One region of the Pseudomonas sp. Z3-6 genome, then DNA from elsewhere that is predicted to be linked to it. Evidence: predicted binding sites of a transcription regulator. Region 1 holds the regulator's gene; each other region holds the start of a gene.
The links. Region 1 encodes FliA, which starts transcription of late flagellar genes. Its sites were predicted from a motif close to CTAAAGTTTNNNNNNNNNNNGCCGNTAA; they were not measured.
Positions count from the first base shown of each region.

Region 2: the regulator FliA is predicted to act here: its motif matches at 2,247-2,274, upstream of J3P88_RS15145 (methyl-accepting chemotaxis protein).
Region 3: the regulator FliA is predicted to act here: its motif matches at 3,814-3,841, upstream of J3P88_RS01410 (methyl-accepting chemotaxis protein).
Region 4: the regulator FliA is predicted to act here: its motif matches at 2,231-2,258, upstream of motA (flagellar motor stator protein MotA).

Region 1 covers NZ_CP071644.1:5,141,056-5,146,782, reverse strand. Annotated here, with positions in the region: gene flhA (flagellar biosynthesis protein FlhA) at 1-451, shown strand, start outside; gene flhF (flagellar biosynthesis protein FlhF) at 463-1,812, shown strand; gene fleN (flagellar synthesis regulator FleN) at 1,928-2,758, shown strand; gene fliA (RNA polymerase sigma factor FliA) at 2,755-3,498, shown strand; gene J3P88_RS22220 (chemotaxis response regulator CheY) at 3,666-4,037, shown strand; gene J3P88_RS22215 (protein phosphatase CheZ) at 4,056-4,841, shown strand; gene J3P88_RS22210 (chemotaxis protein CheA) at 4,870-5,727, shown strand, end outside.
Region 2 covers NZ_CP071644.1:3,349,746-3,355,472, forward strand. Annotated here, with positions in the region: gene J3P88_RS15130 (aldehyde dehydrogenase) at 1-73, shown strand, start outside; gene J3P88_RS15135 (APC family permease) at 161-1,639, shown strand; gene J3P88_RS15140 (ester cyclase) at 1,705-2,190, shown strand; gene J3P88_RS15145 (methyl-accepting chemotaxis protein) at 2,413-4,374, shown strand; gene J3P88_RS15150 (ABC transporter ATP-binding protein) at 4,418-5,173, opposite strand; gene J3P88_RS15155 (FecCD family ABC transporter permease) at 5,167-5,727, opposite strand, start outside.
Region 3 covers NZ_CP071644.1:327,574-333,300, reverse strand. Annotated here, with positions in the region: gene J3P88_RS01420 (YifB family Mg chelatase-like AAA ATPase) at 1-127, shown strand, start outside; gene J3P88_RS01415 (aldose 1-epimerase family protein) at 134-1,348, opposite strand; gene J3P88_RS01410 (methyl-accepting chemotaxis protein) at 1,728-3,704, opposite strand; gene J3P88_RS01405 (LysR substrate-binding domain-containing protein) at 3,891-4,811, opposite strand; gene J3P88_RS01400 (NorM family multidrug efflux MATE transporter) at 4,971-5,727, shown strand, end outside.
Region 4 covers NZ_CP071644.1:6,353,204-6,358,930, forward strand. Annotated here, with positions in the region: gene rsgA (small ribosomal subunit biogenesis GTPase RsgA) at 1-40, shown strand, start outside; gene motB (flagellar motor protein MotB) at 261-1,307, opposite strand; gene motA (flagellar motor stator protein MotA) at 1,311-2,162, opposite strand; gene J3P88_RS27485 (HDOD domain-containing protein) at 2,329-3,867, shown strand; gene rhdA (thiosulfate sulfurtransferase) at 3,910-4,725, shown strand; gene asd (archaetidylserine decarboxylase) at 4,745-5,605, shown strand; gene J3P88_RS27500 (O-antigen ligase family protein) at 5,713-5,727, shown strand, end outside.

The sequences.
Region 1 (5,727 bases):
GCGCGACATACGCAGTATTGCCGAAGCCATCGCCAACAACGCGTCCAAGAGTCAAGATACCGCCGCCCTGGTGGCCGCGGTTCGGGTCGGCGTATCCCGTGCAATCGTCCAAAGCATTGTAGGCACTGAGTCTGAGCTGCCTGTTATCACCTTGGAGCCAAGGTTGGAACAGATATTGCTCAATAGTCTGCAGAAGGCAGGACAAGGCTCGGAAGAGGGTGTTCTGCTGGAGCCAAGCATGGCCGAGAAGCTGCAGCGTTCGCTGATCGAGGCAGCCCAGCGGCAAGAGATGCAAGGCCAACCGGTGATCCTGCTGGTGGCCGGTCCGATTCGCGCGATGCTCTCGCGATTCGGACGCCTCGCGGTCCCGGGGCTGCATGTGCTGGCGTACCAGGAAATACCGGACAACAAGCAAGTGACCATCGTTGCGACAGTAGGGCCCAACGGCTGAGGTAGTGGTTTATGCAAGTGAAGCGTTTTTTCGCCGCAGACATGCGTCAGGCCATGAAACTGGTTCGTGACGAGCTGGGCGCTGAAGCAGCCATCATTGGCAACCGTCGTATCGCCGGCGGTGTCGAGCTGACGGCGGCCCTGGATTACAAATTGTCGGCGCTGGCGCCACGGGTTCCGAACATGGAACTTGAAGATGAGCTGCGCAAGACTCAATCGCGCATCGCCAGCGCCCAGGCCGAACTGAGCCTGCGCAGCAGCGAAGGCGAAGGCGCGCCGGGCACCAATCGTCAATTGTTCGCCGGTCAGCCGCTGACCGCCGGCCTGCCGTTGACCGCCGCCGAACCGCTGATGGAACAGGTCCAGGCCGAACCGCGTCGTCCAGAGCCGGCACCTGCCGCGCCAGCCCGTGGGCTTGACCCGCGCGCCCTGGACTCGATGCGCTTCGAACTCAACAGCCTGCGCGAGCTGATGGAAGTCCAGCTCGGCTCCCTGGCCTGGAACCAGCTGCAAGGCAGCCGTCCGGCCCAGGCCAACCTGTGGCGTCGCCTGCAACGCATCGGCCTGTCCGGCCCGTTGTCCCGCGACCTGCTGGCGCTGATCAATGGTATCGAAGAGCCGCGCCAGGCCTGGCGCATGCTGCTGGCGCACCTGGCACGCATGATTGCCACGCCGGAAGTCGAGCCGCTGGAAGAGGGCGGGGTCATTGCCATGGTCGGTCCTGCCGGCATGGGCAAGACCACCACCCTGGCCAAGCTCGCCGCCCGTTATGTACTCAAGTACGGCGCCCAGAGCATCGCCCTGGTAAGCATGGACAGTTTCCGCATCGGTGCCCAGGAACAACTCAAGACCCTGGGCCGGATCCTCAATGTGTCGGTGACCCATGTGGATCCGGGCCAATCCCTGGCCCAGGCGCTGGAACCGCTGCTGCGCAAACGCGTCGTGCTGATCGATACCGCCGGCCTGCAAGCCAGCGATCCGGCCCTGCGCATGCAGCTCGAAAGCCTGGCCGGACGCGGTATCAAGTCAAAAAATTATCTCGTGTTGGCAACCACCAGCCAGAAACAGGTTCTAACCGCCGCATACCACAGCTACAAACGCTGCGGGCTGGCCGGCTGCATCCTGACTAAGCTGGACGAAACGGCAAGCCTGGGCGAGGTGTTGAGCCTGGCGATCGGTCATGAACTGCCGGTGGCCTACCTGACCGACGGGCCGCGGATCCCGGATGATTTGCATCTGCCGCGCCGTCATCAACTGGTCAGTCGTGCCGTGAGTGTGCAAATGCAGGAAGAACCCAGCGAAGAAGCCATGGCTGACATGTTCGCTGACATCTACCACAGCCCGACCAAGCAGGTCGGCTGAGGTAATCATGAATATTTTTTGTACCTACATCGATGGTCTGCCATGCATTGTTCCGTATGCGAACGCGCAGCCAGTAATGTGGCCTCCGTCTAAGAAGACAAGGTAAAGAACGAACATGGGCAGCATGCATCCCGTACAGGTGATCGCGGTGACCGGCGGCAAAGGTGGCGTCGGGAAGACTAACGTGTCAGTGAACTTGTCCCTGGCTCTGGCAGAGCTTGGCCGACGGGTCATGCTGCTGGACGCCGACCTGGGCCTGGCGAACGTCGACGTGTTGCTGGGGCTTACCCCCAAACGCACCCTGGCGGACGTGATCGAAGGCCGTTGCGAACTGCGCGACGTGCTGTTGCAGGGGCCGGGCGGGATTCGCATCGTGCCGGCTGCCTCCGGCACCCAGAGCATGGTTCACCTGACCCCGGCGCAGCACGCGGGCCTGATCCAGGCGTTCAGCGACATCGGCGATAACCTCGATGTGCTGGTAATCGATACCGCGGCCGGCATCGGCGACTCGGTCGTCAGTTTCGTGCGCGCCGCCCAGGAAGTGCTGCTGGTGGTCTGCGACGAACCGACGTCCATCACCGACGCCTATGCCCTGATCAAACTGCTTAACCGCGACTATGGCATGAACCGCTTCCGCGTCCTGGCCAACATGGCCCAGAGCCCGCAGGAAGGACGCAACCTGTTCGCCAAGTTGACGAAGGTCACCGATCGCTTCCTGGACGTCGCCCTACAATACGTCGGTGCAGTGCCTTACGACGAAAGCGTGCGCAAGGCCGTCCAGAAGCAACGTGCCGTTTATGAAGCCTTTCCACGTTCCAAATGCGCGCTGGCGTTCAAGGCGATCGCCCAAAAGGTCGATACCTGGCCGCTGCCGGCCAACCCCCGCGGGCATCTGGAGTTTTTCGTCGAGCGTCTTGTGCAACAAACAGCAGGGCCCGTGTTATGACAGCCAGCGGTTACAACCATCTCTACAAAAAATCGGCACGGGACGCCCAATACGAATTGATCGAGCGTTATGCGCCACTGGTCAAGCGTATCGCCTATCACTTGCTGGCGCGGTTGCCGGCCAGTGTCCAGGTCGAGGATTTGATCCAGGCCGGCATGATCGGCCTGCTTGAAGTGTCGAACAAATACGACGCCAGCAAGGGCGCCAGTTTCGAGACCTATGCCGGTATTCGCATTCGTGGGGCGATGCTCGATGAAGTCCGCAAGGGCGATTGGGCGCCGCGTTCGGTGCACCGCAATACCCGCATGGTCAGTGACGCGATTCGGGCAATCGAAGCTAAAACTGGGCGTGACGCTAAAGATCACGAGGTTGCGGCCGAACTCCAGTTGAGTCTCGATGATTATTACGGGATTTTGAACGATACCTTGGGCAGTCGCCTGTTCAGCTTCGACGACCTCTTGCAGGACGGCGAGCACGAAGGGCTGCATGAGGATAACGCGAGTGCTCACATGGAGCCGTCGCGTGACCTGGAAGATGAACGTTTCCAGAGTGCGCTGGCGGATGCGATTGCCAATTTGCCGGAACGTGAGCGACTGGTCTTGGCGCTGTACTACGACGAAGAGCTGAACCTCAAGGAAATCGGTGAGGTCCTGGGGGTCAGCGAATCTCGGGTCAGCCAGTTACACAGCCAGTGCGCGGCCCGCTTGCGGGGCCGTTTGGGGGAGTGGCGAGCGCGCTGACAGGCAGTGTGGGGACACTGCGAGCGGGACTGGCATGGCGTTGCCGGGTCAGTTTCCATCCGTTGTGCTCCAGACCGTTGTCGAGTGTTGTGCCGGAATTGATTGAAATGGCGCGTCCAGGTGCTGGGCGCGTTTAAGACTGCTTGGAGGTCGAATTGGACAAGAACATGAAAATCCTCATCGTTGATGACTTCTCAACGATGCGGCGGATCATAAAAAACCTGTTGCGTGACCTTGGGTTCACCAACACGGTCGAGGCGGATGATGGCGTCACAGCCATTCCGGTCCTCAACAGCGGGAGCATCGACTTTCTGGTGACTGACTGGAACATGCCCGGCATGACCGGTATCGACTTGCTGCGCCATGTGCGCGCCGACGAAAAACTCAAGCACCTCCCGGTGCTGATGGTGACTGCCGAAGCCAAGCGCGAGCAGATCATCGAAGCGGCCCAGGCCGGTGTAAACGGCTATGTGGTCAAGCCCTTCACGGCCCAGGCGTTGAAAGAGAAGATCGAAAAAATCTTCGAACGCATCGGTTAACGGCGCCACGGGGGAGCTATGGACAACGAATCTTCAATGGGCGATTTCGAATCGACCCTGAAAAAACATGCCCGCGAACTGGTCGACAGCCTTGAAAAAGGTCGCTTTGGCGATGCGGTTCAAATGATCCATGAGCTCAACCAGACCCGTGACCGTGGTCTGTATCAGGAAGTGGGCAAGCTCACGCGTGAACTGCACAGCGCGATTGTCAATTTCCAGATCGACCCGCACATGCCGCAGGCCGAGGAAGTCTCGCAGATCACCGACGCCACCGAGCGCCTGGGCTATGTGGTCAAGCTGACGGAGGCCGCGGCCAACCGCACCATGGACCTGGTGGAAAGCGCAACACCGCTGGTCAATGGCCTGAGTGAAGAGGCCCAGGCCTTGAGCACCGACTGGGGCCGGTTCATGCGTCGCGAAGTCGGTGCTGAAGAATTTCGGGAGCTGGCCCGTCGGGTCGACGGTTTCCTGACGCGCAGCAGCAACGAAAACCGCGCCGTGGCCAGTAACCTCAACGACATTCTGCTGGCCCAGGACTATCAAGACCTGACCGGCCAGGTGATCAAGCGTGTGACCCAACTGGTCACCGAAGTGGAAAGCAACCTGCTCAAACTGGTGCTGATGGCTAGCCAGGTCGACCGCTTTGCAGGCATCGAACACGACCGTGAAGCGATACTTGCTGAAAAAGATCCACAAAAACATCTCTCTCAGGGTGAAGGTCCGCAAATTCATGCCGATAAAAGAGAAGACGTTATGTCCGGTCAGGACGATGTGGACGATTTGCTGTCCAGCCTTGGATTTTGATTTAGCCCTATTTTAGGAGCAGCCATTAATGAGCTTCGGCGCCGATGAAGAGATCCTTCAGGATTTCCTGGTTGAGGCCGGCGAGATTCTAGAGCAACTGTCCGAACAGCTGGTCGAGCTGGAAAGCCGACCTGATGATGCGGATCTGCTCAATGCAATTTTTCGCGGTTTCCACACTGTAAAAGGAGGCGCCGGCTTCCTCCAGCTCAACGAGCTGGTGGAGTGCTGTCACATTGCCGAGAACGTGTTCGACATCCTGCGCAAGGGTGAGCGTCGCGTTGATTCGGAATTGATGGACGTGGTGCTCGAAGCGCTGGATGCGGTCAACAGCATGTTCAGCGAAGTGCGTGAGCGCTCGCCGATTACCCCGGCCACCCCCGAGCTGCTCGCCGCGCTGGCACGCCTGGCCGAGCCGCAATCGGCTGACGAAGCCGCGCCGGTTGCCGAGGCAGTGGTTGAAGAACCAGTCGCCGAAGAATCGGGCGACATCACCGATAATGAATTCGAACAGTTGCTGGACTCCCTGAGTGCCGTCAAGGCCCAGGCCGAGGCACCGGCCGCTCAGGTTGCGCCGGCTGCACCGGCCAGCAATGGGGCTGGCAGCGACGAAATCACCGATGCCGAGTTCGAGTCGCTGCTCGACCAGCTTCACGGCAAGGGCCAATTCGCGCCAGATGCCGTTGTCCCGCCAGCAGCCCCGGCCGCCGCGAAAGCGGCGGGCGACAGCTCGGACATCACCGACGACGAATTCGAAGCCTTGCTCGACCAGTTGCATGGCAAGGGCACCTTTGCCGTTGACGCCCTGGATTCGGCCATCGCTTCGGCACCGACGCCGGCCAAACCTGCTGCCGCTGCCGCAGGCAGCGACCTGATCAGCGACCACGAA
Region 2 (5,727 bases), 1.8 Mb from region 1:
CAATGGCCGCGACAAATCCCTGCATGCTTTTGATAAATACACCGAGATCAAGGCCACCTGGATTCAGCTCTGAGGCATTTCCGGTGAACCACGTTACGGGCGGGATGGCTCTGCCTGCTTGACGCTTACTCAAACGAATTCCTTTTTGAAGGATGGCGCAATGAACAGCTCGATAAGCTCCACGGCAGCCGTGGACCAGGACGCGGAGCAACTCCGTGCCCTGGGGTACACCTCGAATTTCGAACGTAGCATGAGCCTCTGGCAGAACTTTGCCCTCGGTTTTACTTACTTATCGCCAGTGGTCGGCGTCTATACGTTGTTCGGCCTGTGCCTGGCAGCGGGCGGGCCGCCGATGTTCTGGTCCTACCTGCTGGTGGGGTTCGGGCAAATGCTGGTGTGCCTGATTTTTTGCGAAGTGGTGTCCCAGTACCCCATTTCCGGCGGTGTCTATCCGTGGGCTCGCCGCCTGGTGGGGAAAAAATGGGCCTGGATGGTCGGCTGGATCTACGCCATCTCTTTGTGCGTGACCATTGCTGCCGTAGCCCTGGGCGCTGGTCCCTACATTGCCAACCTGCTGGGTTTCGAGTCGTCGCCGGTCACTAATACCTTGGTTGCGCTGGTCCTGACCGCCGCCGCGACGGTCCTGAACCTGAGCGGCACCAAGCTGCTGGCGCGGGTGGCGATGTTCGGTTTTCTGTGTGAGCTGGTCGGGGCTTTGTTGATCGGCGGCTATTTGCTGATTTTCGAGCGGCACCAGCCCTTGAGCGTGTTGTTCGACACGTTCGATATTTCCATCGATGGGGAGTACTGGCCGGCCTTCCTGGCCGCGTCACTGGCGGGGATGTTCCTCTACTATGGTTTTGAAGCCTGCGGCGATGTCGCCGAGGAAACGCCCAATCCTAGCCGCCAGGTCCCCAAGGCCATGCGAATGACGATCTGGATCGGCGGTGCTGCTTCGATCTTCGCCGCCCTGGCCTTGATCCTGGCCGTGCCTGATATTGCCGCCGTTGTTTCCGGGCAGGACAAGGATCCCATGGCCACGATATTTGGCGCGGCGTTCGGTCCGGTCATGTCCCGTGTGGTCATGGCGGTGATCACAGTCTCGTTCGTTTCCTGTGTGCTGAGCTTGCAGGCATCCGCCAGCCGCTTGTTGTATGCCTACGCTCGAGACGAAATGCTCATGGGCAGTGGTGTGCTGAAGAAACTCTCCCCGACGACCCATGTGCCGACTGCCGCCCTGATGGTCTGCGGGGTGCTGCCGGCAATCATCGTGTGTGTCGGCTTTTATCTTCAGAACGCCATCGCGCTGGTGGTGAGTTTTGCCGCCATCGGTATCTACCTGGCGTTCCAGATGATTGTCGGGGGAGTGATGTATGCCCGTCTCCGGGGCTGGACACCCAAGGGCCAGTTCACCTTGGGACGTTGGGGCTGGCCGGTGAACATCGCTGCGCTCTGCTATGGCTTGTTCGCCATCGTCAATATGTCCTGGCCGCGTACGCCAGATGCGCCTTGGTACGTGAACTACGGCATCGTGTTGGTCGGCGCCATCGTGATTCTCGTCGGCCTCGTCTACATGGTCGTGTTTCGTCCCTACGAGAAGGGTACCGCTCCGGCGTCCGATGCCTGGAAAAAAGCCTAGGAACATGACGGCCTGCCGCCGGGCGCGGCAGGCAAATTCCTCTGATGAGAAAAGGTGAACATTTTATGACGTCTCGAATCCATTCGATGCTGTTTGGGTTGCTCCTGATTCTGGCCAGCCATGGGGTTTTGGCGGCCAGTCAAAACGATACCCTGGGCGTGATCCATGACTACATGAAGGCTTGGAACGCTCGTGATGCGGAGGCTGCGGCGAAGTACTTCGCCGAGAACGGTGAGTTTCTCGACGCCTCGGTGGGAACACCGCAGGTCGGCCGGGAAAATGCCAAGACCCAGGTGATCGAAGTGTTCATGCGCGCAGTGCCGGATCTGCAATGGACGATGCTGGGCGAGCCGATCATCAACGGTGACAGCATTGCCTTCGAATGGGAGTTCAAGGGGCACAATACCGGGCCTTGGAGCACCGAGACGCCGGCCACCCAGCGCCCCCTCAGCTTCAAGGGGGTGAGTTTCATCCGGCTCAAGGAGGGCAAGATTCTCACGCAGCACGACTACTATGACGCCCTGGATTTCAACAAGCAGCTCGGCTGGTAGTTCCATGTTTGGATGCTTACCGTTATCTGTCGAAAACTTGACCCTGATCAAGGCAAATAAACATTCCCGCTTCATGACCGTTATAAGTGCCAAGCGGAGCAATAACAGGGGTGATGGCTATTTGGTATTGCGTTAAGATCGCCCCACGTCAGCGTGTATAACAACCCTCATACAACAAGTTCACGCGTCATTAATTCAGTATGAAATGAGGCTTGAACGGAAATGCTCAGGAATGCACCGCTGCGTCTGAAACTTTTATTGATCCTGCTACTTCCCCTGTTGGGATTCTTGTCCTTGGCCGGCGTCTTTATCGTGGACAACTACAAGACCTTGCGCGATATGGACGCCACGGTCGCCGCCAGCGCCACGGCACAGAAGTTGAGTCAACTGATCACGGTATTGCAGCGCGAGCGCGGCGCCAGCGGGGTTTTCCTGGGCAGCGGCGGCAAGTCCATGGGCGAACGGATGGCCCTGGCGCGCCAGGATTCCAATGCCTCGGCCAAGGTGGTGCGCGGGTTGTCTGCGTCGGACAGTGCGCAATTGGACAATGTTCTCCAGGCACTGGACCAGTTGCCCGTCATTCGTGGGCAAGTGGATAAGTTGGGTATCAGCAGCACCGAATCCGGTGTTCGTTATACCGAGATCATTCAAGCGCTCATGGGCTATACCCACTCTTTGGAAGCGACGATCAACAACGCCACCATTGTTCATGCGCTCAATGCCCTCAATCAGTTTATCGAGATGAAAGAGCGGGCCGGACGCGAACGGGTCGTGCTGGGCCTGGTATTCAGCCAGGATCGTTTCGATGAGACCTTATTGTCGCGCTTTAGCCGCAATCTTGGTGAGTTCTCTGCGTACTCCGACGCGTTCCGTCGCCAGGCCCAACCCGTCTTGCTTCAACAGTTCACCGAGCAGATGCTCAAGCCCGCTGCGGTCGAAGTCGGTAAGTTGCAGCGCCTGGCTTTCGAAGTGCCATTGGGCCAGTCGCTGGGCATCAAGCCAGAGGCCTGGTTTGAACTCTCCACTCAGCGCATCGATATGATGAGCCAGGTGGAAGACGCCCTCGGCCAAAGCATCAGCCGCCTGGCGATTCACGGCCGCGATGAAGCACACCGTGCGTTGTGGCTGACCGTCGCTGCGGTCGTCGTGGCGCTGCTGGCGGTGTCGGTGTTGTCGTATGTGATCATCCGCCTGATCGATCTGGCGGTGCGCGATGTGAATCAGGCCCTGAACGGCCTGGCACAGCGTGACCTCACCGCCAGGGCCACCTACGAAGGCCGCGATGAGTTCGGCCAGATCTCGCGCAACCTCAATCGCATGGCGCAGGAGATCAGCGAGATCGTGCAGGAAATCGGCAACGCCACGGCGCAAGTGGCGACCGCCGCGCAAGAGTCTTCCACGGTGACGGTCCAGACCAGCATGAGTGTCGAGCAACAGCGCCAAGGCACCGAGCTGGTGGCCACGGCGATCAATCAGATGAGTGCTACGGTGCGCGAGGTGGCGCAAAGCACCAACGATGCGGCGCACATGTCGCAACAGGTCAACCTCAGCACGGCCCAAGGGCGCGTGGAAATCGAAAGTACCATCGGGCTGATCCGCCAATTGTCCGGGCAGGCCGAGGAGACCGCGCAAATCATTGGTGACCTCAAGCTGGAAAGCGATGCCATTTCCTCGGTGCTCGATGTGATTCGCGGCATTGCCGAACAGACCAATCTGTTGGCGCTCAATGCGGCGATTGAAGCGGCGCGGGCCGGTGACCATGGCCGCGGTTTTGCGGTGGTCGCCTCCGAAGTGCGCACCCTGGCGCAAAAGACCCAGGAGTCCACGGGCAACATTCAACAGATGATCAGCAACCTGCAGGCCGGTTCGGATCGTGCGGCGCTGTCCATGCAGCAGACCCTGGACAAGGCCCAGGACGGGGCGAGCAAAGTCGAGCGCGCGGGGGAGTTGCTGGTGGAGATCGCCGAGGGGGTGGCGACGATCAGCGACCGTAACATCCAGATCGCCTCCGCGGCAGAAGAGCAGAGCGCGGTGTCCGAAGACATCAATCGCAACGTGAACGAGATCAACGACCTGGTGATCCAGGTGAGTGCCGGCGCCGAGCAGACGGCCATCACCAGCCAGGAACTGGCGCGCCTGGCCGAGCACCAGCAACAGTTGGTCAATCGCTTCAAGGTCGCCTAGGTCCTGCAACCTCGGGCCTTCGACGCAAGGCCCGGGTGTGCGCTCAGACGATATCGTCGATCAGGATATGGCGCTCGCCGCGGCTGCATTGCTCGATCCGCGCCTCGACCTTGTAGACCTTGCGCAGCATCGATTCGCTGATCACCTCGGCGCTTGGGCCGCTGCCCTGGGCGGTGCCGTCGGCGATGACCAGCACCTGGTCGGCAAAGCGCAGGGCCTGGTTCAGGTCATGGATGGCGATGAACACAATGACCTGGCGTTTGCGTGCCAGGGCCCGCATGAAGTTCAGCACCTGGACTTGCCGGTGCATGTCCAGGGCGCTGGTCGGTTCATCCATCAGCAGGATTTCCGGTTCGCGCACCAGGGTCTGGGCGATCGACACCAGTTGCTGCTGTCCGCCGCTGAGCTCGCCTAGATTACGGAACGACAGTTCGGTGATGCCCAGCGCGGCGAGAATGTCATCCACCAACTTCAGTTCATCGTCGTGGACGACCCAGCCCGGCGTGAGCTGCTTGCGCGCCAGCAACACCGACTCGTACACCGTCAACCGGGCGCTGGCGTTCAAGCCCTGGGGCATGTAGCTGATGCCCTGGGGTCCCTTTTTCGAGTCCTCCAATACCACTTGCCCGGGGCCATCGATCAAGCCGGCCATGCGCTTGAACAAAGTGGATTTTCCCGCCGCGTTGGGGCCGACCACCGCCACCACCTGGCCGCCGATAAAGGCTGCCGTGGTCACGCCGTGAATGACCGTGCGCTGGCCGTAGCGTGCGCCGAGATTCTCCAGCCGGATCGTTACCATGAGTTTTTTTTCCCACCGAGAATCAAGGATATGAAGAAGGGCACGCCGATCAGCGACGTCACCACGCCGATGGGGAAAATGGCCCCGGGGATCAGGGTTTTGCTGATCACCGAACTGGCGGACAGAATCAGTGCGCCGGTCAGCAGGGACGCCGGCAGGAAGAACCGCTGGTCTTCACCGATCAGCATTCGTGCGATGTGCGGTCCGACCAGGCCGATGAAGCCGATGGTGCCGACAAAGGCCACCGGGAACGAGGCGAGCAGGCTGACCATGATCAGCGTCTGAAAACGCAGGCTGCGCACGTTGATGCCGAAACTCGCGGCCTTGTCGTCCCCTAGGCGCAGGGCGGTCAAGGCCCAGGCACGCCGGGCGAAAATCGGCAGGGTGACCAGGATCACCAGGCAGATCACCCCGAGCTTGGGCCAGGTGGCTTTGGTCAGGCTGCCCATCGTCCAGAACACCACGGCGGCCACGGCTTGCTCGGTGGCAAAGAATTGCACCAGCGCCAGCAGCGCGTTGAAGGTGAACACCAGGGCGATGCCGAGCAGCACGAT
Region 3 (5,727 bases), 2.1 Mb from region 1:
GCTGTCGCTGCGCGCCGCCCATCGCTTGCTCAAGGTCGCCCGGACATTGGCGGACCTGGAGCAAGCGGGGAGCATTCGCCGCGAGCACCTGGCCGAAGCGTTGCAGTACCGGCCGGCTACGGCTTGAACCCCTTTATGGTTTGCTCAGGTCCACCAACGGTGTTTGCCGAACCTCGGTTTTTTGACCGTTCTGGATCGTATCGATGCGCTTGAGCGCCTTATCCACAGCGCCCTTGTCTGCCAACAGGCTGTAGTGGATCTGGAATTGCTTGTGCTCTTTCGGCGCGATGGTGGGCACCAGGCCCAAGGGGCGCTGATACCGGCGGTTATAGGAAAAACTGGTGCCGGGCTCCAGCCCGGTCACGTAGCCCTGGCCTTGGGTATCCGTGTTTTTCCACAGGGAGAACACGGGCAGCGTGCTGGTGTTGAAGCCCACCGACACCCCGAGACTGCCGGCCTTGTTGTGCAACACCGTGAGGGTGTCGCCCTTGGCGTCGGCGTAGGGCACGACGTTATAAACGGTTTCGTCGTAATCCTTGGTCGGACCCCGGTAGGTCTGCCAGTCGGCCAAGTCGCCCTTGGCCTTATCGTTGAACGGCGAGACCTGCTTGACCGGTGCCGCGAAACGAGCGCCCTGCTCCAGGAAAGGCGTGCTGAAATTGCTGTGGTAGAGCGCTTGGTATTCCTTCGGGTAATCGCCGTTGTTGGTCAGCGTGTCGTTGAGCGCGAACGTCACGCTGCCGGGCTCGGTGACCAGTTCGGTCTGCACCGAGAAATCGACCTTCTTGAATGCCTGCTCCTTCAACTCGCCCCGCAGGGTAATGGCGTAGGGCGGTTTCTCATCGATGTGCAAGGTGACTTTGTTAGCCGGAATATTCGCGGCGCGACCGTGCAGGGTCAGCAGCTCGCCATTGTCCATGCCGGGATGGCCGACCCATTCGTAGCCGCAGCGGGTGACCAGCTCGTTGAAGCCTTCAAGCCAACCCAACCCGCCTCGGCCGTTGAGCTCGATGAACGCCGGGTTGACCACTTCCTTGACGGGCGAATCCCATCCCATGCGCACGTCGCCAACCGATGCCTGCAGCACATTCATGCCACGGGTCGGGACCACTGAAAGCTTCAGGGTGCCGTTGTCGATGTCGACCACACTGACACCTTCCTGCCGACCACCGTGCAGGGTGCGCATCGTCACGGAAAAGGGTTTGTCGGTCTTCACGCCGAGTTGCTGGCTGGTGATTTGCCAGGGTTGGGCGGCTTTATCGGTATCCAGCAGGACGTAATCCCAAGCCATCGCATGGGAAGCAGCGCCCAAGGCGCCAAGGGTAACGAGCAGTTTGAGCGGAGTCATGGTCACGACCTTTTATTGGAGTTGTGCGGTTTTTATAGACTTGAAGAAACGTTTCAGCAAGCTAAAAAACAGCAATAATCTTAAAAAAGGATGGACCATTGGATTGAGGGCTTTTGTGGGAGCGGGCTCGCTCGCGATAGCGGTGGGTCAGGTTGAGATGAGGGTGACTGGACTGCCGCCTTCGCGAGCAAGCCCGCTCCCACACTGATTCCAGGCAGGCGCAAGAAGAGGGATCACCCGTAAACTCCCTTGTGGGAGCGAGCCTGCTCGCGATGGCAGTGGGTCAGCTTACAGAGATGTGACTGACAAGACGCCTTCGCGAGCAGGCTCGCTCCCACATTAATCGCGGGGGTGCCTGCTCGCGGTGGTTGCAGAGGCCTCAGCGGAACCGATCCACCTCTTGGCGCAGGTCCTGGGCGAGTTTTTCCAGTTCTTTGGCGGTGAGCGCCAGGTTCGAGACTACTTGGCGCTGTTCGCTGTTGGCCATGGCGATGCTCTGCAGGTTGCTGCTGAGCAGGGTCGCGGTGCTGCTTTGTTCCTGGGTGGCGGTGGTGATCGCCGCGAATTGCTGGCCTGCCGAGCGACTCTGCTCGTCGATGCGCGCCAGGGCCGAGGCCACGTTGGCATTGCGCGACAAGCCTTCCTGCATCAGCAGGTTGCCCTGCTCCATGGTGCTGATGGCATTGCCGGTTTCCTGCTGGATACTATTGATCATGCTGGAGATTTCGTCTGTGGCCTGGCGGGTGCGGGACGCCAGGCTGCGGACTTCATCGGCCACCACGGCGAAACCACGGCCCTGCTCGCCGGCGCGGGCGGCCTCGATGGCGGCGTTCAAGGCCAGCAGGTTGGTCTGCTCGGCAATCGAGGTGATGACACCGACGATGCCGCCGATCTCCTGGGAACGCTGGCCCAGGGTATTGATGACCGAGGCCGTGCTGTTCAGCGCGCCGGCAATTTGTTCCAGGGACGACGACGCCTCATCCATCGAGGTCCGGCCAATGCGGGTTTGCTGGGCATTCTCCTGGGCCAGACGTTCGGTGTTGCCCATGTTGTCGGCAATGTTCAAGGAGGTCGCACTGAACTCTTCCACCGCGCCCGCCATGCTGGTGATTTCGCCGGACTGCTGCTCCATGCCCTCGTACGCCCCGCTGGACAACCCGGACAGGGCCTGGGCGCGGCTGTTGACCTCCTGGGAGGCCTTGCGGATGTGCTCGACCATGGTCGATAGGGCCTGGCTCATCTGGTTGAAGGCACGGGCCAGCTGACCGATTTCGTCATGGCTCGATACGTTCAGGCGCACGCTCAGGTCGCCAGCGCCCAATGCTTCGGCCTGGCGCACCAAATCCCCCAGCGGTGCCAATTTGCTACGCAACAACCACATCGCCGAGCCGACCGCCAACAGCATCGCCAGCAGGCTGCCGATGGCCAACTGCGTACCGACGCTCCAGGTCACGGCGCGGATCTCGGTTTTCGGCATGCTCGCCACCACCGCCCACGGCCCACCCTCGAACGGCACGGCAACGCTGTAGAAGTCTTCGGCGGTATCGGCCCAGAACGCACCCTTGCCCGGTTTTTTGATCAGGCCCGTAATGGCCACGGTCGCATTATCCAGCGCCTGTACACCTGCCGGCGGCACCAGCCATTTGTTTTGCTCATCCAACAAGGCCAGCGAACCGGTCTGCCCAATGCGGAAACGCTTGAGGTTTTCGAACTGCGCGTTTTGCGCATCGGTGTAATCGAAGCCTACATACAACACGGCGATGATCTTGCCGCTGCTGTCGCGTACGGGCGTGTACTGCGACATGTAGAAGCGCCCGAACAGCAGGGCCCGGCCGATGTAGCTCTGCCCGCTGATCACCGGACCGTAGGCTGGACCGGCGCGGTCGAGCACAGTGCCGATGGCCCGCGTGCCGTCCTGTTTACTGACGGAGGTGCTGACGCGAATGAAATCGTCGCCGCTGCGCACGAATATCGTGGCCACACCGGCGGTCATCGCTTTGAAGTCATCCACTTCCTTGAAGTTGTTGTTCAACACCTCGCTGCCCAGGTTCAAGCCTGGGGTCTGTACGCCCGCCACCGTCACCGGCTGGTCTGGATGCACGGTCAAACCCGCGCTGAAGCGCTTTTCGAACAGGCCGGCCAAGCGCTGGGTGCTCTCACGCAAGGTGCTGTGGAAGGTATTGAGCTGATCGGCCATCAGGCGCGCTTCGCTGGCCAAGTGCTCTTCACGGGTGGCAAGGTTGGCGGTGTCCAGCGAACGCAGGGCGAAGACGGTACTGCCGGAGATCACGACCGCCAGTATCACGGCAAGGGCAAGGCCTAGCTGCGAGGCGATCCGGGCGCGGGGTTGAGACATGACGGCTCCTGGCCGAGAGACCGGATCATCCTGATCACGTCGCACGCTCGGCATTTTATTCGGGTGAGGTGTAAGTAGACCCTTTCTGAACGAGGGTTCCATCTTCACGGATTCGGCGGCAAAGCCAAATACTTGAGCGGTTTGGACGGATTAATGCCAAGTGGCTAGCACGCCAACTGCAACGTTTCAGCCCAGACGCTGCACATCGGGCAACTGCATGGCCTTGACCTCACCCTGGAGGAAGTCGCTGAGCCGGCGCAAACGCTCGCCCCCCGGCCGGGTTTTCGGCCAGACCAGGTAATAGTGCTCGCCACTGGCAACCGCCGTCGGCCATGGCAGGCTCAGGCGCCCTTGGGCAACGTCCTCGGCCACCATCAGCAGGTCGCCCATGGACACCCCATAGCCGCGTGCCGCCGCGATCATGCCCAGCTCCAGGGTATCGAACACCTGCCCACCCTTGAGCGAGACCTTGTCGGCCAGGCCCATGCGTTGCAACCAGTTGCGCCAGTCCCGGCGATCCGGCGTCGGGTGCAGCAGTTCGGCGCTGGCCAACCGCGCCACATCCCAGGGCTGATCGTTCAGCAGGTTCGGCGCGCCCACCGGAATCAACTCCTCGGGGAACAGCAGACTGGCCTCCCAGTCCGCCGGAAAATGCCCGTTGCCCAGCAATACGGCGCAATCGAAGGGCTCGACGTTGAAGTCCACCGAATCGATGTCCATCCAGGCACTGGTCAGTTGCACTTCGTTACCAGGCTGCAGATGCCGGAAACGGCTCAGGCGCGCCAACAGCCAGCGCATGGTCAATGTGGAGGGTGCCTTCATGCGCAAGATGCCGTCTTCGCCATGCAAGGTGTGGCAGGCCCGCTCCAGCGCCATGAAACCTTCGCGCACGCCCGGCAGCAGCAGCCGTGCCGCCTCGGTCAATTGCAAGTTGCGACCGCTGCGCTGGAACAGCCGACAGGCAAAGTGATCTTCCAGGGTGCGAATGTGCCGGCTGACGGCGCTCTGGGTAATCGACAGCTCTTCGGCGGCCCGGGTGAACGAGCTGTAGCGTGCCGCGGCTTCGAATGCCCGCAGCGCATAAAGCGGAGGAAGACGACGAGGCATCGCAAAAAGCTCCATGGCGGTGTTTGCAAACCCTACCAGAAACGCGCCCAGCATGAGTTTTAATCATGCCAGCGATCTTTTTTATCCTTTTGTGCAATCCGTCTAGAGCGCCGAGAATCGTCGCTTTACTGCCTTCTTTGAACAGGGAGCGTGATGATCATGCGGCATCCGGTGCGTACCGAACTCTGGGCCATCCTGCGGCTGGCGGGGCCGTTGATTGCCTCGCAGTTGGCGCACATGCTGATGGTGCTCACCGACACCGTGATGATGGCGCGCCTGAGCCCCGAAGCCCTCGCCGGTGGTGGGCTCGGGGCGGCCACCTATTCGTTCGTGTCGATCTTCTGCATCGGTGTGATCGCCGCGGTGGGCACCCTGGTTGCGATTCGCCAGGGCGCAGGCGATATCGAGGGGGCTACCCGGCTGACCCAGGCCGGATTATGGCTGGCCTGGTTGATGGCGCTGATGGCCGGGTTGCTGCTGTGGAACCTCAAGCCGGTGCTGCTGATGTTCGGCCAGACCGAAACCAACGTACTGTCCGCCGGGCAGTTCCTGCTGGCGCTGCCATTCGCCCTGCCCGGCTACCTGAGCTTCATGGCCCTGCGCGGCTTTACCAGCGCCATCGGCCGAGCCACACCCGTAATGGTGATCAGCCTCGGCGGTACGGTGGCCAACTTCCTGCTCAACTACGCGCTCATCACCGGCATGTTCGGCCTGCCGAAACTCGGCTTGATGGGCATCGGCCTGGTCACGGCCATCGTCGCCAATTGCATGGCCCTGGCGCTGGCCTGGCACATCCATCGGCACCCGGCCTACCGTGCCTATCCGCTGCTGGATGGGCTGTCGCGGCCCAACCGCCAATACCTCAAGGAACTGTGGCGCCTGGGCCTGCCGATTGGCGGCACGTACGCAGTGGAGG
Region 4 (5,727 bases), 1.2 Mb from region 1:
CCGCTCGATCATCGCCAGCCTGCCGGAAAGCAGCTACTGACCTGCACGCAGTATCAAGCCGATCACTCTTGTGGCGAGGGAGCTTGCTCCCGCTGGACTGCGAAGCAGGCCCCAACAGTCTCCAGCCAGACCGAGTTGTCCGGTCTTGCGACTGCTGCGCAGCCGAGCGGGAGCAAGCTCCCTCGCCACAAAGGCAAGCAATCCTCAAGTAAACAGTGGACCCACAAAAAAGCCGACATCGAGGTCGGCTTTTTTGTGGGTCACTGCGCCGGCGGTTCGGCCGGCTTCGGCGCCGCGTCGTCGAACAGGTTCAGGCGCTCGCGCAACTCATGGGCCGGTACGGGTTGCTGGTCCGCCGGCAACGCATTCGGATCGACCGCTGCACCTGGTATAGCCTGTGGAGCTGGCACTTCACCCGGTGCACCCTCACCCGGAACCGAATCGGGCGCCGGATCGTCGGTTTGTGAGCCCTCGATGGCTTTCTGCGCCTTCTTGGTCAACACCACGATGTCGATACGCCGGTTGACCGGGTTGAACGGGTCCTTGCGGTCGAACAGCGCCGAAGAGGCATAACCGACCACCCGTGCCACCTGCTCGTCCGGATAGCTGCCGGCCACCAGGGCGCGACGGGCCGCGTTGGCGCGGTTGGCGGACAATTCCCAGTTTCCGTAGTCACCCTTACCGATGTAAGGCTTGGCATCGGTATGACCACTGATGCTGATTTTGTTCGGCACCGCCTTGATGGTGTCGGCCATGGCCAGCAGGATATCTTCGAAATAAGGCTTCAGACGTGCGCTGCCAGAATCGAACATCGGCCGGTTCTCGGCGTCCATGATCTGGATGCGCAAGCCATTCGGGGTAATTTCGAACAGGATCTGGTCCTTGAACTTCTGCAGTTCCGGGCTCTCTTCGACCTTGTTCTGCAATTCCTGCAGCAGCAACTCCAAACGCTCGCGCTCGACCTGCTCGGCCATGCCCTCGACCTGCTCGGAATCCACCGTGACCTTGTCGGGCTGGGGCTGGGACTTGACCTCGGGATTGAGGGTCGTGTCCGGCGCCAGGGTCGGTGAGCCGCCCAGGTCGATGATGTAGGGCGTGCCGCTTTCGGAAAAGCCGACCGGGTCCTTGAAGTAACCGGCGATGGCGATCTTCTGTTCCGGGGTTGCCGTGGACAGCAGCCACAGCACCAGGAAGAACGCCATCATCGCCGTGGCAAAGTCGGCGAAGGCAATTTTCCAGGCACCGCCATGGTGCCCGCCGGCAATGCGCTTGATGCGCTTGACGATGATCGGCTGGTTATTTTCCATGACTTAGCGACCGCGAACCGCTTGTTCCAGCTCGGCGAAGCTTGGACGGTGCGCCGGGTACAGGACCTTGCGACCGAACTCCACCGCCAGCGATGGCGGCATGCCCGAGGCCGAGGCCACCAGGGAAGCCTTGATGGCTTCGTAGACGTTGAGTTCTTCCTTGGCATCATGGGCCAGGGAATGGGCCAGCGGGCCGAAGAAGCCATATGCAGCCAAAATACCGAAGAAGGTACCTACCAGCGCCGCACCCACGTGCAGGCCGATGGACGCCTGGTCGCCTTCGCCCAGGGAGGCCATGGTCACCACGATCCCCAATACCGCCGCGACGATACCGAAGCCTGGCATGCCGTCGGCGATGCCGTTGACCGCGTGGGACGGGTGCTCCAGGTCTTCCTTGAGGCTGTACAGTTCCATGTCGAACAGGCCTTCGAGCTCATGGGGCGCCATGTTGCCGGACGACATGATGCGCAGGTAATCACAGATGAACGCCGTCATGCGGTCATCCTTCAGCACCGACGGATACTTGGCGAAAATCGGGCTGGCGGCGGCGTCTTCGATGTCGCCTTCGATCGCCATCATGCCTTCGCGGCGACTTTTATTGAGGATTTCGTAGATCAGCCCCAGCACCTCCAGATAGAAGGTGTGGCTGAAACGCGAGCCGAACATGCTCAAGGACTTCTTGAGCACGTGCATCGTCATATAGCCGGGGTTGGCCTGCAAGAATGCACCGAGGGCCGCGCCACCGATGATCAACACCTCGAAGGGTTGGATCAGGGCGGCGATCTTGCCGTGGGAGAGCACGTATCCGCCGAGCACGCTCGCGAACACGACAATGATGCCGATAATTTTAGCCATAGATAGAAAGTACTTACTTAAGTCGGGTTCAAGGTCATATTCGGAAGCTGAAAAATCTCTTCTTCTACTTATCGGCAAAACTGCGCCAGACTATAGGCTGTTCTGGCGAAAAGCCAATTAGCCCCGTTCCGGGCGTAGAGAATTCATACGATGATCACGTCCAGCCATGACTAACGAAACCAAGGTTCCAACGCCCCGACCGACCACCCTCGACGGCTGGGTGAAGCTGCTCAACGGCGTGCATCTGCCGGTGCCCCAGGCCAGCCACGACCTGGTCTGCAAGGCCCTCGCCGATAGCCGTCGCTCATTGCGCGACATCGCCGACCTGATGCAGGACAGCCCCGCGCTGGCCCTGAGCGTCATCCGCGAGGCCAACCATCACACCCATGGCAGCCTCGCTGAGCCTGCGGAAAATCTCGAAGTGGCCATCAACCGCCTCGGCCTCAAGCGCACCGAGGAGTTGCTCGCCCGCCTGCCGTCATTGCCGGGGCACGAAATCCCTGTTGCCTTGCGCCAACTGCAATTGATCAGCCAGCACGCCACGCAACAGGCCAATGGTTTTTTCGCCAGCCGCCTGGCGCGGCTGTGGCAAGACATCCACTGGGGCAGCCTGTTGTTCCTGTCGCCGCTCTGGCCGTTGGCCTTGACTCACCCACGGTTGCTCGGGGAATGGGAATTGCGGGTCGTCCATAAAGGCGAGTCCGCACGCAAGGTCGAGCGCGAACTGTTCGGCGTCCGCCTGCTGGAGATCTGCCTGGCGCTGGTGGAGACCTGGCGTTTGCCGATCTGGGTGGCGCAAGGTTATCGCCTGTTGATCAACGAACGCCGCGAACTGGTGAAAGTCCTGCGCATCGCCCGGGACAGCGAACATCCGCTGCGCCAGCAGAATCGCCTGGACGACGACCCAACCCTGCGGCGCTGGCTCAACCAGCCGGCCAACACCGTGTTGCTGGCCAACGGCCTGGCCCTCGCGGCGCAGCAGGCCTGGGACAGCCCTCACAACACTCGCTGGCAGTACCTCACCAGTTTGTATCTGCAAATGTCGATGGATGAAATCCAGCAGCAGTTGCACCAACAAGCCGCCAACAGCGCACGTCATCACGCCATGCCGGACCTCTGGCACCCGGCCGTGGCGCTGATCTGGCCTTGGGGCAGCCGCCGTATCCACCCCGGCTTGCTGCCCGCCGCGCCGCCCAGCGCCCAGGACCTGAGCCAGTGGCGCAAGCAATGTTCCGCCATGCTGGTGGAGCCGAGCCCCTTCCTCAACGCCATGCACCTGACCACGTCGGCACGGGACGCCCTGGTGGCCTGTGGCATGCGCCGGGTGATGATCCTGATGGCTGACCGCAGCCAGACCAGCGTGCGCGCTCACCAGACCGCCGGTTTGCCCAAGGAAGCTGCGGCCATGAGCTTTACCATCAGCCAGAGCAAAATCTTGCAACGATTACTGGCCCAGCAGGCCCAGGTTCGCCTGAACCCGGACAACAACGCGCAGTTTTCGGCGCTATTACCGCCGGGCCTGCGCAGCCTGTTCCGCGGCGAACACCTGCTGTTGCGCTCACTGACCTGCAATGGCCGGGTGATCATGCTGGTGGCGGTGGACCAGGGCGGCGGGCCGTTCTCGGACGTGACCGTGCAAGCCTTCGGCAAAACCGTGCAATGCATCGAAAGGGCCCTGCATACCTTTACCAACCGCGGCCGCTGAACTTGATACAATCCTTTCCCTTTGCGCCCCTGGAGACCTCACATGCCTGACTTCTCTGGCTTGCCGTTGGTGATCGAGCCGAGCGAGCTGCTGCCGCGCCTCGACGCCCGCGAACTGATTCTGGTGGACCTGACCAGCGCCGCCCGCTACGGCACCGGGCATATCCCTGGCGCACGTTTCGTCGACCCCAAGCGCACCCAGCTCGGCCAACCGCCGGCGCCGGGCCTGCTGCCGGCCAAGGCCGACCTTGAAGCCCTCTTCGGTGAGCTCGGGCACCACCCGGATGCGGTCTACGTGGTCTATGACGACGAAGGCGGCGGCTGGGCCGGGCGGTTTATCTGGCTGCTGGACGTGATCGGCCACGGGAACTACCACTACCTCGACGGCGGCTTGCTGTCGTGGCTGGACGAGGGCCTGCCCGTGTCCATCGACGTCCCTGCGCCCGTTGGTGGGCCGGTCAGCCTGACACTGCACGACGCGCCCACCGCCACCCGTGAGTACCTGCAAAGCCGTCTCGGCGCTGCCGACCTGGCCATCTGGGACGCGCGCGGCCCGCTGGAATACTCCGGCGAAAAAGTCGTCGCGGCCCGGGGCGGACACATTCCCGGTGCGGTCAATTTCGAATGGACCGCCGGCATGGACAAGGCGCGCAACCTGCGCATCCGCAAAGACATGCCGCAAATCCTCGAACGATTGGGCATCACCCCTGATAAAGAAATCATCACCCACTGCCAGACTCACCACCGCTCTGGCTTCACCTACCTGGTGGCCAAGGCGCTCGGTTATCCACGGGTCAAAGGCTATGCCGGTTCCTGGGGCGAATGGGGCAACCACCCCGACACACCCATCGAGCTTTGAAGGTTCTTAAGGACAGTTAATGAAAAACCGTTTATTCATCCTCACCCAATACCTGCTGCCCCACCACCTGCTGTCGCGGCTGGCCGGCTGCATTGCCGAATGCCGCGTGCGCTGGTTCAAGAACGCCTTCACCACGTGGTTTGCCAAGCGCTACCAAGTGGACATGTCCCAGGCCCTGGTGGAAGACCTGACGGCCTACGAGCATTTCAACGCCTTCTTCACCCGCGCCCTGAAGGACGGCGCCCGCCCGCTGGACGAAACCCCGGGCGCGATTCTCAGCCCCGCCGACGGTGCCGTCAGCCAGCTCGGCCCGATCGAGCACGGCCGGGTATTCCAGGCCAAGGGCCACAGCTTCAGCGTGCTGGAACTGCTGGGCGGTGACGCGGCCAACGCAGCGCCGTTCATGGGTGGCGATTTCGCCACCATCTACCTGTCTCCCAAGGACTACCACCGCGTGCACATGCCATTGGCGGGCACCCTGCGGGAAATGGTCTACATCCCCGGACGGATTTTTTCGGTCAACCAGACCACTGCCGAAAACGTGCCGGAGCTGTTTGCCCGTAACGAGCGCGTCGCGTGCATTTTCGACACCGAGCGTGGACCGATGGCCGTGGTGCTGGTGGGCGCGATGATCGTGGCCTCTATCGAAACCGTCTGGGCCGGGCTGGTGACGCCGCCCAAGCGCGAGCTGAAAACCTTCCGTTACGACGAAGCCGCACGTGCGCCGATTCATCTGGAAAAAGGTGCCGAACTGGGGCGCTTCAAGCTGGGTTCGACTGCCATCGTGCTGTTCGGTCCGGACCAGGTGAAATGGGCCGAGGACCTGGTGGCCGGTTCACCGGTGCAGATGGGTCAAGGACTGGCACTACCCAACGCTTGATGAGATAGCTAGCGGCGCAATCAACATGAGTCGCTACCCTCGCCGACGCTGCCACACTACGCCTTGGAGTTTTGTCCTGGCCCCCTTTCACTACCCTTGGAATAGGTATGACACGTTCGGCT